DNA from 3 places in the Pseudomonas sp. E102 genome. Region 2 is predicted to be linked to each of the others. Evidence: riboswitches for the same ligand, from Rfam matches in the RefSeq annotation. Region 2 holds a riboswitch; each other region holds the start of a gene.

Region 1 (3,268 bases), 2.0 Mb from region 2:
CCATTTTCCGCGACGTTGCTGTTGGAGCCGGTCGTGACGTACAACTTGCTACCGTCCCGGCTGGCAATGACGTTCTTGGTCCAGTGGTGGTTGAGGGGGCCGCCGGGCAAATCGACAACCTTGGTGGGTTGCGCCTTTATTTGCGTATCGCCTTCCTTGTAAGGGAAACGGATCAACCGGTCGGTGTCGGCCACATAGAGGTCACTGCCCACCAGCGTCATGCCGAACGGGGAATTGAGGTTTTCCAGGAAAATCGTCCGGGTTTCGGCGACGCCGTCGTGATTGGCGTCCCGCAGCAGGGTGATGCGATTGGGGCTGGGGACGCCAGCGCCGGCGCGGTCCATGACTTTCTTCATGACCCAGCCACGAATGCCTTGGGTATCGTCGGGCTTGGGGGGAGCGTTGGTTTCGGCCACCAGCACATCGCCGTTGGGTAGCACGTAAAGCCAGCGCGGATGATCCAGGCCTTCGGCAAAGGCAACCACCTTCAGGCCTGGGGCCGGGGTTGGCTTGGCGCCGTCCGGCCATCCGATGGCTTCAGCGATATTCACCGTGGGCATCAGGGTCTTGTTCGGCTCGGGCAGTTTCGGTGACGGGCCGATGCCGTCGGAAACCTGCAATGTCGACGACTCGCCGCAAGCGACAAGCCCTGTAGCAAGGGCGGCGATCAACAGGTGATTTGGCTTGAGCATGCGGACTTCCCTATGAGTGCATGTGATTACTCATAGAGAAGCGTAGACGTGGGATGGTTCAACGGTGGGGCGACCCGCCTGGCAAACGAATTTCCTGAGGGAGCGAGCCTGCTCGCGAAAGCAGGTCAACCTGGCAGTGAAATGCGGGTTGCTCCCCCGTCTAGCGAGCAGGCTCGCTGCCACAATCAACCATGAGCCTGCTTGAACAGCACCGCGACCCCTGGGTGATAGTGTCCGGCCTCGTTGCGCAACTTGCGGTAGGCATAAGGGAAGTACCAGGCCACGGCGCAGGTGTTTTCCTTTTGCAGGTCATCGATCATGTCCTGCAACTCTTCTGGCGTCGCGCTTTGCTGGGCTTTTTGCGGGGCGATGAACAGGCAACCCAGTTTCAGGTCGCTGGCGTAGCTGATCCGCTTGGCGTCGCTGGTGGCTTCCAGCAACGGTTGGGTCAGGTTCAGGTTGTTGACCTTCGGCCAGCGCTGCGTGCTCTGGATGTAGGCGCGTTCATCGCTGCTGGCAATCAACAGATCGGCGCTGACATTACGTTCGCCTTCTTCATTCTGCTTGCGAGTCGCTGCGTCCTGCAGCGTGACCATCTCCGCCATCCAGGCTGCGGCCGACAGCAGACCGAGATTGGCTTTTTCATTGTGCCAATAGGGTGTGTCGTTATCGCCGCGCACGGCGTTGTAGCGGTCGATACAATCGAACCAGCGTTCCAGCACCGGGCGCAGGAATTCCAGTTTCGGATTGCTGATGATCATGCCTTGCATCGCATTTGCCCTCTTGTTCTTGTGATATCGGGTCGTAGTGTCTCTTTGATATCACTTGCCGCAGGATCACACAAGATTGACGTCAGCTTATTGATCCCGGCCAATATCCATTGCGCTGCCCATCGCGGCTTTAATTGACGCTCAACCCCCAACCCTCTAACCTTCGCGGCTTGTTTCAGGTGCTCTATGGCAATGGCCGATAGGGTGAAACAGGGAAGCCGGTGCGTGCACAAACCCGGCGCTGCCCCCGCAACGGTAAATGAGTCAAGGCTGCGTATAGGCCACTGTGTCGCATGACATGGGAAGGCGCACAGCCAGGCGTTACGCCGCTCATGAGCCCGGAGACCGGCCTGATTCATCCAACGGCATCACGGTGGGCGATGCCAGGCTCGTTGCCGTCCTTTTTTATGCCCGCCCGCCGTTATCCAGTCCCAACGGAGAGCTCCCCCATGACCGACACGCCCGATCGCGACGAACGCCACCTGGCGCGCATGCTGCGCAAGAAAGCCGTGATTGACGAGCGCATCGCCAATTCGCCCAACGAGTGCGGCCTTCTGCTGGTGCTGACCGGCAACGGCAAGGGCAAGAGCAGTTCTGCGTTCGGCATGCTGGCCCGGGCCATGGGGCACGGCATGCAATGTGGCGTGGTGCAATTCATCAAGGGTCGCAACAGCACCGGCGAGGAGCTGTTTTTCCGCCGCTTCCCGGAGCAGGTGCGCTTCCATGTCATGGGAGAGGGCTTTACCTGGGAAACCCAGGATCGCCAGCGCGACATTGCCGCCGCCGAAGCCGCGTGGGCGGTGTCCCGTGAGTTGCTCAGCGACCCGTCCATTGGGCTGGTGGTGCTCGACGAACTGAACATCGCCCTCAAGCACGGTTACCTCGACCTGGATCAGGTCTTGAGTGATCTGCAGGCTCGTCCGCCCATGCAACATGTGATCGTGACAGGCCGCGGCGCCAAGCCCGAGATGATCGAGCTGGCCGACACCGTGACCGAAATGGGCATGATCAAGCACGCTTTCCAGGCCGGGATAAAGGCGCAGAAAGGCGTCGAACTGTGAGCCGAGTGTCGACCGCCAGCCGCCATTGCCCGGCGGTCTTGATTGCCGCCCCGGCTTCAGGCCAGGGCAAGACCACCGTCACCGCGGCTCTGGCCCGGTTGCACCGCAACCAGGGGCGCAAGGTGCGCGTGTTCAAGTGTGGTCCCGACTTCCTCGATCCAATGATCCTTGAGCGAGCCAGTGGCGCGCCGGTCTATCAGTTGGACATGTGGATGGTCGGAGAGCAGGAAAGTCGCCGGTTGTTGTGGGAAGCCGCCGCAGAAGCGGACCTGATTTTGATTGAAGGCGTGATGGGGCTGTTCGACGGCACACCGTCTAGCGCCGACCTGGCCCGGCATTTCGGCGTGCCGGTGCTGGCGGTTATCGATGGCACGGCCATGGCCCAGACATTCGGTGCCTTGGCCTTGGGCCTGGCACGGTATCAGCCGGATTTGCCCTTCGCCGGGGTCTTGGCCAATCGGGTCGGCACCTTGCGCCACGCGCAATTGCTCGAAGGGAGCCTGACTGAAGGCTTGCGCTGGTACGGCGCGCTTTCGCGGGAAACCGGCATCGAGCTGCCGAGCCGCCATCTTGGCCTGGTGCAGGCCAGCGAATTGAATGACCTGGACGTGCGTCTCGATGCCGCCGCCGAGGCGCTGGCGGGCAGTTGTGAAGTGGCATTGCCGCCTTCGGTGGAGTTCGCGGCGCCGGAACTGACGGCCGTTGAGCGGTGGCTCGACGGCGTCCGCATCGCCGTGGCCCGTGA
Region 2 (3,268 bases):
TCCAGCGTCCCCACCACCCAATCCTGATCGGGCCACGTCGCCCGGTGAACTACCGCAATCGGACAATCGCCGCCGTAGTGGGGTAGCAGCTCATCGACGATTTTTTCCAGATGGTTGACGCCCAAGTGAATCGCCATGGTGGCGCCGTGTTGCGCCAGGCTGACCAACTCTTCTCCAGTGGGCATGGCGGTTTTGTCGGCATAGCGGGTCAGGATCACGCTTTGGGATATGTCCGGCAGTGTCAACTCGGCACCGAGCAGAGCGGCGCAGGCTGAAGTGGCGGTCACGCCCGGGATGATTTCGAAAGGAATGTCCAGCTCCCGCAGGTAGCGGATCTGCTCGCCGATCGCGCCGTAAAGGCTTGGGTCGCCGGAGTGCACTCGCGCTACATCCTGACCGTTGAGGTGTGCCGACTTTATCAGATCGATGATCTGTTCCAGGTGCAGCTCGGCGCTGTTGACCACTTGTTCGGCGCGGTGGCCTTCCAGCACAGCCGTTGGCACCAGGGAGCCGGCGTAGATGATCACGGCGCAGTTGCGAATCAGCCGCTGGCCCTTGACGGTGATCAGCTCCGGATCGCCAGGGCCGGCGCCGATGAAGTAAACGGTCATGACCGGTTCCTATGCAAAGATGAGGGCGTGCATGAGCAATGCTCATGATTCGGCGAGCGATTATCGAGTGTTACAAAGCCATCGCCAATGCCAATGTCGCCTGCGGGCCTTTCTGGCGGGTAACTCGCAATCTTGCGGGCGAAACACCCAGTTGATCGGCCAGGGCGAGGGCGGCGCTTTCGGCGACGCCATGGCAACCCATATGCTCGAAAGCGATGGCTGAGCGATGGCTGAGCTGTGCTTGATAACCCGCCAGTTGTTCAGCGCTGAAACACGTCAGCGGCAGCGATAATTGCGCTGCCAACTCCAGCAGCCCCGGCTCGTCACGCTTGCGGTCAATGCTCGCCAATGCCCTTATTTCGTCGAGCGCGATACCGTGGGCCAGCAGCGTCTGCTCAAGCAATGCCCGCAACGTGCTGGCCGGGCAACCGCGCTGGCAGCCGAGGCCGACCACCAGGATCGACCCGCCACTCATGCTTGGTCGTGAGCCTGTGCACCACGGCGGAACAGCCAGGCGCTGATCAGGCCCAAGGCCAGCCAAAACGCAACATTGGTCAATTGCGAAGCGAGCTTGAACTCACTTTCCAGCGCCTCGGGCGCGAGCATGGAATGCACGTCCGGCTGCGGGGCGCCAATGACGTGAGGAATCAGCAAGGTCGCAAGGCCCAACACTTTCAACAGCCAATGCCGACCGAACGCAATCAGGGCGATGCCCACCGCCGTGCACGCAGCGGTGCCGATCCACCACATCTGCCGTTGGGCCAGATCCGCCGCAGCAGTGCCCGGCAGTTCCGGGGGCAAGCCCAGCGTCGGCGCCAGGACGAAGGTGGCATGGCCGGCCAGGCCCCAGAGCAAACCCTGGGATGTGCGCGTCGGTTCACGCAAGGTGTACAGGCCCGCGAGCATCAGCGCAAAACCCACCGCGACCACCAGGTTGCCGCCGGTGGTGGAGAGCACGCGTTGCCAGCCGTCCTCGGGCTCCCAGGCTTGCGCGTCATGGCTGTGTGCAACCCCAGCGGCGTGTTCATGGACCTCGGCGGCCGGGGCCTTTTCGTAGGTCTCGGCTTGCTGGATCAGCGGCGATACCCAAAAACTTTGTAGAAGAGTCAGCAGCAGGGCGGCCAACAATCCACTGAAACCGGCGGTTTGCGCGATACGCTTGATCATGGTGTCGGCGCTCAATGGCACGGGAACGCGGCGCTGTGCCGTGTGTCGTGGGCTGCGTTGTGCACCGCTTCGATGTGGGAGAAACCGGCGAAATACACCAGGCCCGCGCCGAGAATCGAGGCAAGGACCGCGGCGCTCAAGCGCTGGCTCAGGGTGACGGTGCTACTGGTCGTGCGGGCGGTGCTGCTGATGGTCGACATGGCGCTTCCCTCTGGTGTCAGCGGGCGGACCAAGCGCAGTGAAAACCCAGGCGAAGACTCGCCGGGATTCGAACAGCGCCCGCCCACCGCGGGTTTGTTGAAAAGAAGTCATGGGCCGGTCTCCGGGCTCACGAGGGGCAGGGCCTGAGCCTTGCCTGAAAGCGTCCCCTTCCCATGCGCATGCACAGTGGTTTCGACGCTTCACTCGCTTACCGTTGCGGGGGCAGCACCGGACTGACGTGGCCTTGAAGTAAAGCACACGATTCACCGGTTTCCCGTTTCACCCTGTGAAGGGCACCCAAACTGGCGTACAGCAGACCATGGGCGAGGGCCGGGCGTCAATGCGCAAGGCCATCCAAACGGTGGCGCGCTTCGGGATTTGAGATAGGGTTGAGCTCAATACCGCAACTCACAAGGAAATGACATGCGCTTTTCAGCCCTGACCCAACGCATCACTGGCGACGGCGCTGCCGCCTGGGCCATTCATGACCGGGCGCTGGCGATGCGCGGGGAGGGCAGGGACGTGCTGTTGCTCTCGGTGGGCGATCCGGATTTCGACACCCCGCCCGCCATTGTCGAGGCCGCCGTCGCCAGCCTGCGTGCCGGCGATACCCACTATTCGGACACCAGCGGCTTGTACAGCCTGCGCGCCAGCATCGCCCGGCGGCACCAACAACGCTGCGGCCAACCAGTGGGCGCGGGCCACGTTACGGTGCTGCCCGGCGCGCAATGCGGCGTCTATGCCGTCGCGCAATGCCTGCTCGACCCTGGCGATGAAGTGATCGTCGCCCGAACCGATGTACGTCACCTACGAAGCGGCATTCGGTGCCTGCGCAGCGAAAGTGGTGCCGGTGGCGGTGACGCCGGAGAACGGCTTCCGAGTCCAGCCGGCCGACGTCGCCCGGCTGATCACCCCGCGCACCCGTGCGATGCTGATCAACAGCCCCAACAACCCCTCCGGCGCCAGCCTGCCGCTGTGCACCTGGCAAGCCCTGGCGCAACTGTGCATCGAACACGATCTGTGGCTGATCAGCGATGAGGTCTACAGCGACCTGCTCTACGAAGGCGAGCACATCAGCCCGGCCGGCCTGCCGGGCATGGCCGAGCGCACCGTCACCATCAACAGCCTGTCCAAATCCCATGCCATGACCGGTTGGCGCATCGGCTGGGCCATTGGCCCCGAACCTCTCGCTGAACACCTTTCCAATCTGTCGCTGTGCATGCTGTTTGGTTTGCCGGATTTCGTCCAGTGCGGTGCCCTGGTTGCCCTTGAACGGGATCTGCCGGAAG
Region 3 (3,268 bases), 110 kb from region 2:
GGGAGCGATAAAACAACAGCGCCGCTACGGGATCGCCTGCCCGCCAGTCCGCTTGCCAATCATTCAGGGTCGCGTTGGTTTTTTCCGGGTGATAGATCGCCGTGCGCGCCAGGGGCTGGGGCTCGCCCCACGGATAATCGCGGCCAAACCATTGGCTGCCCAGGTGACGGAACAGGTTAAGGGCGTTTTCCAATCCGCCTTGACGAAGAAACTGCCAGAGCCGATCGCGGTGCTCGGCGGACACGTTGCTCAGGTCGCTGAGCTCCGGGTCCGGACGGTCGTCCCCCGGCACCAGGATCAGTTTCACCCCGCGCCCGGCCAGTTCCACCAGGCGCTCGACGCCGTAGCGCCAATAGCCGATGCCTCCGTGCAACGACAGCAGGATGACCTTGGCGTGGCGCAATACATCTTCAACGTACAGATCCACCGAGGCGTGGTTCTGCACTTGCATCGGGTTGGCGAGGCGAAACTGCGGAAAATCGTCCGGCAACTGCCGCGCCGCTTCTGCCAGCAGCGCCAGGCTGGAATCGCCGCTGCACAGGATCACCAGCTCGGCGGGGGTTTGCCCGAGGTCGGCGATGTTGTCATCCGACACGAAACCACCGGGCTGGGTCCTGAGCAGGTGCATGGTTTAGACGCTGAGGGCGGCGCGCAACTGCGCTTCGAGCAGCCCGGCGTCCAGGGCCTGGCCGATCAGTACCAGACGTGTGACGCGCGCTTCATCGGCGCCCCACTGGCGGTCGAAGTGCTTGTCGAAGCGCGTGCCCACACCTTGGATCAACAGGCGCATCGGCTTGTTCGGGATGGCCGCGAAGCCCTTGACCCGCAAGACGTCATGCTGAATTACCAGTTGCGTCAGCGCGTCCAGCAGCAGGCTTTCGTCAGCTTGGGGCAGTTCGATGGAAATCGAATCGAAGGCATCGTGATCGTGGTCGTCGTCATCGCCGTCATGGTGGTGGTCGTGATGGCTGTGGCGGCTGTCGATGTGTTCCTCGGAGCCCGCGCCCAGGCCGATCAACACGTCCAGCGGCAGGCGACCGTTGCTGGCTTCGATGACCTTGACCGCTGGCGGCAGCTCTTCGGCGACTTCCAGGCGGACTTTGGCCAGGTCCTCGGGGTTGATCAGGTCGGCTTTGTTGAGGATCACCAGGTCGGCGCTCGCCAGTTGATCGGCGAACAGCTCGTGCAGCGGTGATTCATGGTCCAGGTTCGGGTCCAGCTTGCGCTGGGCATCGACCTTGTCCGGGAACGCGGCGAAGGTGCCCGCGGCCACGGCCGGGCTATCGACCACGGTGATGACCGCATCGACGGTGCAGGCGCTGCGGATTTCCGGCCATTGGAAGGCCTGGACCAGCGGCTTGGGCAAGGCCAGGCCGGAGGTTTCGATGAGGATGTGGTCGAGGTCGCCGCGACGCGCCACCAACTCACGCATCACCGGGAAGAACTCTTCCTGCACGGTGCAGCACAAGCAGCCGTTGGCCAGTTCATAGACGCGGCCGTTGGCTTCTTCTTCGGTACAACCGATGGAGCACTGCTTGAGGATCTCCCCGTCAATGCCCAGTTCGCCGAACTCATTGACAATGACCGCGATACGTCGGCCTTGGGCGTTGTCGAGCATGTGCCGCAGCAAGGTGGTCTTACCCGACCCGAGGAAACCGGTGACGATGGTGACGGGGAGTTTGGCCAGTGTTTTCATCGGATGCCCTTTGGCAAGGTGGCGGGCAAACGGGACGACAACCACTGGCACAGGCGCGCGCGGAAGATTTCGCCACCGGATCACCCCGCCCGGTTGTAGTGAGAATCTGTTGTCGAGGCAGGTCTCCTGGCTGACGGCGGGCCAAATCGGCTTTTTTCAAAGCCGGGACTGACATTTTGCTGCGCCTTCCCGTGCGCCCGTTGTATAGGGCAAGCACAGTGGCCTTGCAGAAACAGCACCGTTCACAGTTGCGGGGGCAGCCGCGGCTTGGACCGCGTTCCCTTCTCAGGCTCTGTACGCGAACATTTCATACAGACCCTAGCTTCGGCGCGTGCCGAAGAACCTCGAAGGCGCAAGGCTACGCAGGGTGTGCGGGCGGGTCAATGTCCCAAGGCAATCTCCGACGACTGATGCGTCCTGGCGACTGCCCCAAGGGCAAGTCAGCGCGCCGCCACTCGCCAGAGCCGGGCGATGTCCCGGGCCCGCTCGGCCAGCAGGCGTGGCGCATCGGCGCAAGCTTCTTGTAGCGTCATCGGCCCATTCGCCAGGGCAAACGCGGCATCGATGCCGTGCTCATAAAGCGCTTCGTAGCCCTCCCCCAGCGTGCCGGCGATGACCACCACCGGTACGCCGCGCCGCTGGGCGATGCGGGCCACGCCAAACGGCGTCTTGCCACGCAGGGTCTGGGCGTCGAAACGGCCTTCGCCGGTGATCACCAGGTCGGCGCCGTCGATCGCATCGGCCAGGCCGGTCAATTGTGCGACGACTTCCACGCCGGTACGAAACTGCGCCTGGAGGAACGCCTTGGCGGCAAACCCCAGGCCGCCAGCGGCACCGCTGCCGGGTTCGTCGCGAACGTCGCGGTTCAACACTTGGGCACAATGTTCAGCAAAGTGTCCCAGCGCCCGGTCCAGTTGTTGCACCTGCTCGGCGGAGGCGCCTTTCTGCGGGCCGAACACGGCTGAAGCGCCATGGGGACCGCAAAGGGGGTTGTCGACATCGGCGGCAATCTCGAAGCACACGCCGGCCAGGCGCGGGTCCAGGTCGCCCAGGTCGATACGCGCCAGTTTGCCCAAGGCCAGGCCGCCGGGCGGCAGGGCTTGGCCCTGGTCGTCCAGCAATGCCGCGCCCAGTGCCTGCATCGCCCCGGCGCCGCCGTCGTTGGTGGCGCTGCCACCGATCGCCAGGATGACTCGGCTCGCCCCTTCATCCAAAGCGGCGCGGATCAGTTCGCCAGTGCCATAGGTGCTGCTGGAACAAGCGTCGCGCTGTCCCGGCGGCACCAGTTGCAGGCCGCTGGCCTCGGCCATCTCGATGATCGCCGTGCGGCTGTCGGGCAACCAGCCCCAGCGGGCTTGGACAGCGGCGCCCAGCGGGCCACGGACCCGCGCCTCGCGCCATTGGCCATCGCAGGCCGCGAGCACCGCCTCCACCGTTCCCTCGCCGCCATCGGCCATTGGGCACTTGATCAGCTGCGCGTCCGACCAGACCTCGGCCAGCCCTCCTGCGATGGCGTCCGCCACGGCCTGGGCGCTGAGGCTGTCCTTGAACGAGTCGGGGGCGATGACTATT

The links. Region 2 has a riboswitch for cobalamin ahead of DOCECA_RS06745 (CbtB domain-containing protein). Riboswitches for the same ligand answer to the same signal wherever they lie in the genome.
Region 1: linked by a shared signal. The riboswitch ahead of cobO (cob(I)yrinic acid a,c-diamide adenosyltransferase) and the one ahead of DOCECA_RS06745 (CbtB domain-containing protein) in region 2 are both predicted to bind cobalamin.
Region 3: linked by a shared signal. The riboswitch ahead of cobW (cobalamin biosynthesis protein CobW) and the one ahead of DOCECA_RS06745 (CbtB domain-containing protein) in region 2 are both predicted to bind cobalamin.

What each region holds. Positions count from the first base shown of each region.
Region 1 is NZ_CP084025.1:3,414,538-3,417,805, reverse strand. Features, by position in the region: gene DOCECA_RS15595 (PQQ-dependent sugar dehydrogenase) at 1-692, opposite strand, end outside; gene DOCECA_RS15590 (hypothetical protein) at 878-1,462, opposite strand; cobalamin riboswitch at 1,623-1,830, shown strand; gene cobO (cob(I)yrinic acid a,c-diamide adenosyltransferase) at 1,912-2,523, shown strand; gene DOCECA_RS15580 (cobyrinate a,c-diamide synthase) at 2,520-3,268, shown strand, end outside.
Region 2 is NZ_CP084025.1:1,451,365-1,454,632, forward strand. Features, by position in the region: gene cobM (precorrin-4 C(11)-methyltransferase) at 1-611, opposite strand, end outside; gene DOCECA_RS06735 (cobalamin biosynthesis protein) at 682-1,086, opposite strand; gene DOCECA_RS06740 (CbtA family protein) at 1,083-1,778, opposite strand; gene DOCECA_RS06745 (CbtB domain-containing protein) at 1,790-1,978, opposite strand; cobalamin riboswitch at 2,075-2,295, opposite strand; partial or broken gene DOCECA_RS06750 (pyridoxal phosphate-dependent aminotransferase) at 2,403-3,268, shown strand, end outside.
Region 3 is NZ_CP084025.1:1,563,694-1,566,961, reverse strand. Features, by position in the region: gene cobN (cobaltochelatase subunit CobN) at 1-628, opposite strand, end outside; gene cobW (cobalamin biosynthesis protein CobW) at 632-1,696, opposite strand; cobalamin riboswitch at 1,796-2,032, opposite strand; gene DOCECA_RS07285 (glycerate kinase) at 2,137-3,268, opposite strand, start outside.